Regions from separate parts of the Exiguobacterium sp. UBA6309 genome, predicted to be linked through region 2. Evidence: riboswitches for the same ligand, from Rfam matches in the RefSeq annotation. Region 2 holds a riboswitch; the other holds the start of a gene.
What was found. Region 2 has a riboswitch for FMN ahead of B3M90_RS07910 (ECF transporter S component). Riboswitches for the same ligand answer to the same signal wherever they lie in the genome.
Positions count from the first base shown of each region.

Region 1: it holds a riboswitch for FMN, as region 2 does, so the genes downstream of both, ribD (bifunctional diaminohydroxyphosphoribosylaminopyrimidine deaminase/5-amino-6-(5-phosphoribosylamino)uracil reductase RibD) here and B3M90_RS07910 (ECF transporter S component) in region 2, are expected to answer to the same signal.

Region 1 is NZ_DJTL01000031.1:244-4,635, reverse strand. Features, by position in the region: gene ribA (GTP cyclohydrolase II) at 1-234, opposite strand, end outside; gene ribE (riboflavin synthase) at 234-860, opposite strand; gene ribD (bifunctional diaminohydroxyphosphoribosylaminopyrimidine deaminase/5-amino-6-(5-phosphoribosylamino)uracil reductase RibD) at 845-1,885, opposite strand; FMN riboswitch at 2,044-2,188, opposite strand; gene B3M90_RS10610 (M20 family metallopeptidase) at 2,372-3,577, opposite strand; gene B3M90_RS10605 (MetQ/NlpA family ABC transporter substrate-binding protein) at 3,600-4,392, opposite strand, start outside.
Region 2 is NZ_DJTL01000025.1:286,083-290,474, reverse strand. Features, by position in the region: gene B3M90_RS07920 (NAD(P)/FAD-dependent oxidoreductase) at 1-514, opposite strand, end outside; gene B3M90_RS07915 (YuzB family protein) at 607-840, shown strand; gene B3M90_RS07910 (ECF transporter S component) at 917-1,483, opposite strand; FMN riboswitch at 1,638-1,780, opposite strand; gene B3M90_RS07905 (HesB/IscA family protein) at 1,892-2,242, shown strand; gene B3M90_RS07900 (NAD-dependent epimerase/dehydratase family protein) at 2,360-3,226, shown strand; gene B3M90_RS07895 (GNAT family N-acetyltransferase) at 3,235-3,726, shown strand; gene B3M90_RS07890 (GNAT family N-acetyltransferase) at 3,723-4,214, shown strand.

The sequences.
Region 1 (4,392 bases), on a different contig from region 2:
ATTATTCGCTGTCATCGGAGCAAGTTCGAGTCGCTGTGCGATCCGCGGACTGACTGGTACACAGACGAGTCCTTTTCCGTATGTGATCATGAAGTTGATGTTTTCTGCTGTCGCGTGTTCTGCGAGCATGACGAGATCGCCTTCATTCTCACGATCCTCGTCATCACAGACGATGATCGGTCGTCCGTTTTTCAAATCTTCTATTGCGTCTTCAATCAAGTCGAATCCGTTCATTACATGTCGCCTCCTAAGAATGCTGCCCAGTCCGTCTGCTTCTCATGCTGCGTGAAATGATAGAGATGTTTCGCCATCATGTCACACTCGATATTGACGACTGCACCACTTGCCAATCGATCAAACGTCGTCACTTGACGGGAGTGCGGAATCAATGAAATCGAGATCGTTTCCGGCGTGACGCGTTGCAAGGTCAGGCTCGTGCCGTTGATCGCGATTGATCCTTTTGGAATGCAATACTTTTGCCACGATCCGACATCAAACGTGTACACCATCGCTTCTCCGTCCGGTCGCCGACTGATTAGTCGTGCCGTCCCGTCGATGTGCCCACTGACGAAATGTCCGCCGAACCGACCGTCTGCCGGCATCGCCCGTTCTAGTTGCAGCGGGTTTCCGACCCGGTACGTGCCGAGTGCTGTCGAACGGATCGTGTCATGGACAGCATCCGCCGTAAAACCGGTTGGGCTCATTGACGTGACCGTCAAACAAATCCCGTCGACGGCGATGCTGTCACCAATCTTCGTTCCTTCGAGCACCCGGTGCGCTTCGATTTCAAGTGCTAATCCATTCGGTCGCGGAATCTTTCGTTTTAAGGTCCCGACTTCTTCAATCAATCCGGTGAACATATCGTCTCCTCCTTTCGGATGTACGTCAGATGGAGATCCGGTCCGACCATTTCAATCTGATCGATTTGAAAACGTTCTTCGATATCATGTCGTCCGTTCCAGGCAGTCCCTTCAAAAATCGACGGGGCTTGGTAGACTTCAATCCGATCGACGAGATCTGCTTCAAAGAATGCGGATTGAATCGTCGGTCCACCTTCAATCAAAACGCTGCGGATGTCTTGTTCGTATAAGCGTTTAAGAATCGCTTCCGGCGTCTCATATTCACCGACGAGCACCGTCACTTGATCATGACTTATCCGAGGAACACTCGTCAGCCAGTACGTTGGATTTTTTCCATCGCAAAAGACTTGCGCGGTCTCTGGCACCCGACCACGGCGATCGACGATTACTCGAATCGGCTCGATGCCTGACACTGCGCGTAAAGTCAGTGCTGGATCATCGACGAGCACCGTTTCACTTCCGACGAGGATCGCATCATGGCGACCACGCAGGGCGCGACCATTCGCGCGTGCTTCTTCTGACGTGATCCAGCGCTGTTCCCCCGTTGCCGCGATCCCGTTCATCGTCTGAGCGATTTTGACGGTCACGGTCGGACGTTTCCGTTCGATCGTTTTCCAAAATGTCTCGTAGAGGACTTCCGCTTCATGCCGTAACAAGCCGACTTCGACTTCGATTCCCGCGTCTTGAAGCCGTTTGATCCCTGAACCAGCGACAATCGCATGTTTGTCTTCCGTTGCGACGAAAACCCGTTTGATCCCGGCTTGTAGAATCGCTTCCGTACATGGTGGTGTCTTACCATGATGGTTGCATGGCTCGAGCGTCACGTAGAGATCAGCACCACGGGCGGCCTCTCCTGCCATTCGCAAGGCTTCGACTTCCGCGTGCGGACCACCGGCAAACCGGTGCGCACCAAAACCGATGATGCGTCCTTGTTTGACGATGACACAGCCGACACTTGGATTCGGACTTGTTTGTCCGTTTAACATATGTGCTAATTGCATGGCATAACTCATCATCTGTGACATCGCGTTCGCTCCTTTCAAATAAAAAAGACGCCCCTTGAAAAAGGGGCGTCTGTATAGAAGGGTTCACGAAATACACGGTTCGCCTTCTGCTTTTTTGCATGCAGAAAGAGACCATCTCCTGAAAACATTTTTTCAGAAAACAGCTTGAATCGCGTCGTTTCGTTCTTCTCCCATCCGGACTTTACCGTCGGCCCTGGAATCTCACCAAGTCAGCCATGATGCGTACATCACGGGTCGCGGGCTCGTCGATCGATCGATCGCATCACCGCCGGTTGGGATTTTCACCCTACCCCGAAGAACTGGATTATTGAGTTATACAACTTTAGCCTAGCATATCTTTTTCAAGAAAACAAAGCGCAAATGTTTCGGTCTTGGCTCTTTTATGATTTCGTCCCACTTTTGTTACCCCTCCCCAATTCGTGATCGACTGGATACTAAAAACGACTGGAGCACCTGATATCAGTGCGTCCAGTCATTGTGTTCCGGTTACAAATACCCGTTCTTCCGGTCGTGGAATTCTTGGGCAATCGCTCCGCGTGTCCGTTCATCAGCGAGGACGCGAAGTGCTGTCCGTGCGAGGATTTTAGCGCCTGCGATCAACGCTTCATCCCCCGCTTCCGAACGGGCTGCTTCTTTGAATGCTTCTGTATGGGCGACGAGATCGTCCGGACCAATCTTGATATACGGATGGATTGTCGGGATGACTTGACTGATGTTACCCGCGTCCGTCGATCCAAGCCTCGGTCGTTCGTCGAGGTGCACGATTTGCCCAAGCGCCTCTGCTTCTTCTTGGAAGAGACGATCAAACGTCCGGTTGAAGACGAGATTGTCGACTTCATTTTGGAAAGCGATGACGTCAAGCGTCGCCCCGGTCGCAAGTGCCGCACCTTGCGCGACCGCTTTGACTTTCTCCGTGACGGCATTCAGTCGTTCCCGTGTCGTCGCCCGGATGAAGAAACGTGCTTTTGCGTATTCCGGAATGATGTTCGGCGCATCACCACCATGCGTGATGATCCCGTGGATCCGGACATCGTCCGGTAACTGCTGACGTAAGGCGTTGATCCCATTGAAGAGCTGAATGACAGCGTCGAGAGCGTTGATGCCTTCTTCCGGTGTCGCCGCTGCGTGCGCGGGACGACCCGTAAAGGCAAAGTCGAGCGGATCGACCGCAAGCGAAGAACCCGTGATCCGCGTTTGTCCCGACGGATGGACCATTAAGGCCGCATCGATTCCTTCAAGCAACTGGTGTTTGACGAAACTGCCTTTCGCACTTCCGTTCGGCCCACCTTCTTCGGCTGGCGTTCCAAGCACGACGACACTCCCGCCGACTTCATCAAGCACTTTGCTGAGCGCGATTGCTGCCGCAACACTCGTCGTGCCGATGATGTTATGTCCGCACGCGTGACCGATGCCTGGCAACGCATCATACTCAGCAAGAAAGGCAATCGTCGCGCCTGGTCGGTCGCTCGACTTCTTCGCGAAGAACGCGGTATCGTGCCCCGCGACACCGAGTTCTACCGTAAAACCTTCCGCCGTTAGACGCTCCGCATGGAGTCGCGAAGCAAAGAATTCCTCGTTACCGATTTCCGGCGTTGCATGAATTCGGTGACTTGTCTCAAGATACGATTCTCGTTTTTGTTCGATGTCCTGTTCAATCGTCTCTACCCATGTCGTGCGTACTGGTGTCGTCATACTGTCCACTCTCCTTTTGAAATTATTCGCCGATATCGCTCAGTGGAACGAACGTCGGGATCGTACTGCCTTTGTATTCTTTTTTGATGAAGGCCGCGACATCTTTTTGTTGATACAGCGATGCGATTTTTTTCAGTTCTTTTTTGTTCTTGTCTTCTGTTCGTGTTGCGATGATGTTGATGTATGGTTTTGCTGTCTCGTTCTCATGGACGATTGAGTCCTTGATCGGGTTGAAGCCAGCGTCAACGGCGATGCCATTGTTGATGATTGATGCCGCGACGTCCGGTAAGACGCGTGGCGTTTGTCCAGCGACGATCGGAACGATTTTCAGCTTTTTCGGATTCTCGACGATCTTATCGACCGAACCGTTGCCATCGAAGTCGTCCGGTAGCTTGATCAGACCTGCTTCTTGCAGTAACAAGAGGGCGCGTCCCATGTTCGTCGCTTCGTTCGGAACAGCGATTTTTCCGCCAGTTGGAATGTCTTTGACATCCTTGTATTTATCCGAGTAGATCCCCATCGGTGCGATGACAGTCGTCGCAATCGGCGATAGCTTCAAGTTATGTTCTTTCTTGAAAGCGTTGAAGTAGGAAATCGTCTGGAAGGCATTGGCGTCGATCTCACCCTCAGCCAGTGCCATGTTCGGCTGGACATAATCGGAGAACTTGACGAGTTCGATTTTGATGCCTTCCTTCTCTGCTTTTTTCGCGACATAATCCCAAACTTGTGTGTCTGAACCGCTGACACCGAGCTTGATCGTCTTTTCGTCTTCTCCTGATGCTGCGCACCCGGCAAATAAAATCGTCGTGAGTGTT
Region 2 (4,392 bases):
GACCGCGGTCGAATAGACGAATCGTCAAATCCTTCCGGCTCTCATGTAGTTCACTGGCGAGTTCGACACCAGATAGACCAGCACCGACGATCGAGACAACGGATCCCGGTGACAGACCATAAATCGCTTGTTGTGTCTTCCGTGATTCTTCTAGTGTCTGGATGCTGTATGTAAATTCTTGAGCACCCGGAATGTTGTGGTATTTATCCTCGCAACCGAGGGCGATGATTAAGTCATCATAGAATAATTCTGATCCGTCCTGCAGATGGACTGTATTCGTCTCTGGTGAGATTTTGATGACATGTCCATATTTATAGGTAAGATGTTTCCCCTCCGGAAATTCAATCCGGACATCCCGATCTGATAATGTACCTGCTGCGAGTGCGTAGTATTCCGTTTTGAGTGCGTGGTACGGTAGACGGTCGACGAGCGTGACGGCAACTTCCTCGTCCTTGAATCGCTCACAAATCCGCATTCCACCATAACCTCCGCCGAGTACGACCAATTGCTTCATAACGTAAAATCCCCCTTAGTTCCCCTAAATCAGTCTGACCTTGTATAATACGACATGAGGCAGGTCGTTTCCTGCTTGAAGGAGGAAAAAAAGTGAATCCGATTATTGAATTTTGTATTAGTAACTTAGCGGCTGGTACACAGGTCGTCATGGAGCAACTTGAACGTGACCCGAATGTTGACGTCGTCGAATACGGTTGCCTTGGTTATTGCGGGATTTGTTCGCTTGACCATTTTTGTCTCGTAGATGGTGAGACCGTCGTAGGTGAAACGCCGGAAGAGTTGCTTGAAAAGATTTACCTGAAAATCGAAGAGAATGAGCTGTGAGCACGGACAGCCAAAAAATCCCCTCGTTCGTCTGAACGAGGGGATTCGTGTCCGTCAGCGGGCGCAGCTTTTCGGATCAGGCAGATTGTTGACGGCGCATCATCCATGGGCGTAGTTTCAAGAACAATGGAATGAAGAGTGCCGAGATGAACAAGGCCTTGATGACGTTAAACGGTAAGATACCGGCTGTGATCGCTGTCCATTTGACAGCTGGATCCGCCATGTAATCCATACCGAGGAACCATGCATACGCTGGAAGGATCAAGATATAGTTGAGGATCGCAAGACCGAGTGCCATCGTGATCGTACCAGCGACGAGACCAGTTGCGAGACCTTGTGTTGATTTCTTTTTGTGGTAGAACCAGCTGACAGGTAGTACGAATGCGACGCCTGCAGCAAAGTTCGCGAATTCTCCGACCGGAACACCACTTCCGCGGAAGATGTAGTATAACACGTTCTTCAATGCTTCGACGATGACACCTGCGACCGGTGAGAACATGATCGCTGCGACAAGAGCAGGAACATCACTGAAGTCAATCTTCAGATAGTTTGGTAAGAACGGTAGTGGAAAATTGATAAGCATAAGAACAAACGAGATTGAACCTAACATTGACAGAGTGACCATTTTTTGTGTGCGTTTCATACGAGTATTGTCTCCTTTTGCTCGTTCCTCTCGATGAAGTATTGGCATGACTGCGACCATAAAGAAACCCCTATTGATGAGATCAACAGGGGAGAAGTCCGCATTAAATAAACCTAATCGATTATTGCAAAATCGATCAAATTCAAACTCATGCCGCCATCTTCTCCCATCCAGACTGTACTGTCGGCTCCTGAATTACACAGAATCAGCAAATAGCGCCCTATTCGCTCGCGGGCTTCAACTTAAAAAGAGTTGTTTACCGCCGGTCGGGAATTTCACCCTGCCCTGAAGATGGAACGATTATTTTATTGTACATACCATTTATACAACGAATTCAAGATAGTTTCAAGCAACTAGGTTTCGATTCGCTCAGAAGTTGCGTATACTAAAGAAAAGGAAGGTGATGACATGATCCATTTAACGGAGGCAGCAGCGCTACAAGTCCAGGACATGATGGCGCAGGCACCAGCAGATGAACGAAATCTTCGGATGCTCGTCCAAGGTGGTGGATGTAGTGGTCTGTCGTACGGAATGGGATTCGATCAACAGAAAGAAACGGATCTCGTTTTTGAACAGCACGGCGTGACCGTCATCGTGGACGAAAAAGATTATCCGGTCGTCAAAGGACTGGAAATCGATTATAAACAGTCGATGCTCGGCGGCGGATTCACGATCACGAATCCGAATGCCATCGCAACATGCGGTTGCGGGACTTCATTCCGGACGGCAACGAATGCCGGGACACCGGGTGGCTGTTAATGAATCCAATCGTGGACATCGTCCACGATTTTTTTATTGTCCGCATACAGGAGACCTGTTCCGTTGACTCGAAATATTAAGAGAGTGAATGCTACTACGAACAGGGAGGGCTTCAGGATGAGAAAAGTATTGATCTTCGGGGGAACGCGCTATTTCGGACGCCGGCTTGCAATTCGCTTAGCCGATTCGGGGGATGACGTGACAATCGTCACACGCGGCGAGCATACGCCACCAGTCGCGAAGGGCTTGACATTTTTCAAAGGAGACCGGACGTCAAGTAGTACGATGAAGGACTTAAGCCAGCAGCACTGGGATGTCATCTATGACAACATCTGCTTCACGCCGTATCAAGCCAAACTTGCGATTGACGCGTTTGAAGGGAAAGTCGGACGCTACGTGTTGACGTCGACGATGTCTGTCTATGAAGACGGCGGTTCGAACATCACGGAGCGTTCCTATAATCCGTTTCCCGGGAAATATGAGCTTGAGAAGGAACATGGCTATGGCGAAGGGAAACGCCAAGCGGAGAGTTATTTCTTCCAACGGGCGACGTTCCCGGTCGTTGCCGTCCGCTTCCCAGTCGTTCTCGGACCAGATGATTATACGGAACGGCTCGTTTTCCATATTAAACGGGCGCTTGACGGACGCCCGATCGTTGCTGAAAACAGTTATGCGAAGATGGGCTATATCTCCAGTTATGAAGCCGCTGCCTTTCTTGAGTGGTGCGGTCGTTCGGAACTGACAGGACCGATCAACGCTGCGAGTGACGGTGTCTTATCGATTCAAGACCTTATGGATAAAATCGACCGCGTTGCGGGAACGACGAGCCAACTCGTCGCAAAAGGAGAGGATGAATCGCCTCTTGCGCCGGAACGTGATTTTTATATGGATACGACAGCCGCAAAACAAGCGGGCTATCTGTTCCAGCACATCGATGACTGGCTCGATCGCTTGATTGAAGAGGAGGTGCGCAATCACCAATGATGCAGTTGATGAAACCAACCCTCGCATGGGAGACAGAATACCGCGCCTTTTTAGAAGACTGGCGAGAGTCGGGCGAAACGATCGTGCCGGAAGCAGTCGGAGACACATATGAACCACTGGGCGCTTATTTTGCGGAACTGAAGGAAATGGAGACAACAGTCAGACCGGGTCTTGTCACCCATTCGACGTACTGGATGGTCGACGGGCAACGAATCGTCGGTGCGCTGAACTTCCGGCATGACTTGACGGAGAACTTAAAGTTGTACGGCGGACACATCGGATACGGCATCCGACCATCCGAGCGTCAGAGAGGGTATGCGACGACCGGGCTCCGTTTAGCGCTAGAAGAAGCACGGCAACGTGGACTCGATCAAGTGCTGTTGACGTGTGGCGTTGATAATGTAGCATCACGTCGTGTCATCTTAGCGAACGGCGGACGAGAAATTGAGCCGACTGTTCATAATGGACGCGAGACACGTCGCTTCATCATCCCATTATGAGAATTCGTGAAGCACGTCTTGAAGATGCGTCGACCATTGCGCGCGTTCATATCGATGTCTGGCGGGAGACCTATCAAGGGATCATCCCTGATTCTTATTTAGCACAGTTGTCTTACGCGAAACGGACGAAACAATGGGAGCAGGCGTTAATCGATCAGCGCGTGTATGTTGCCGTGTCAGGAGAAGGAGTCGTTGGCTTTGCGCAAGGTGGACCAAATCGAAGGGATGCGCGTGAAGGGGAGTTGTATGCGATTTATGTCTTGCAAGCGTCGCAAGGACAAGGACTCGGAAAAGCGTTGTTTCAACGCATCGCTGAGGACTTAGCGGAATATGAGGCAATGCAGGTTTCTGTCTTGCGAGATAATCCGGCGTGCCAGTTTTACGAACGATTCGGTGGTCAGGTCTTCAAAGAATCGATGATTGAGCGAGGTGGAGTGGAACTCGTGCAACGGGTTTACCGGATACCGGTTAAAAGATCATCTATATGAAATCGGACGTTTTCAACATCTTCGCTTTCCTCAGGCGGGATGTAAGCCGCGCCAGTTCCCATTCCATGTGATCTGTCGGGTCTTACCTATCTCTGACGGAAGCACACATCGTGCTTCCTTTTCCTGTAGGAGTCGAAGATGTGTGGTCACGTCCTATATGTGATGCCATCAAAATAAG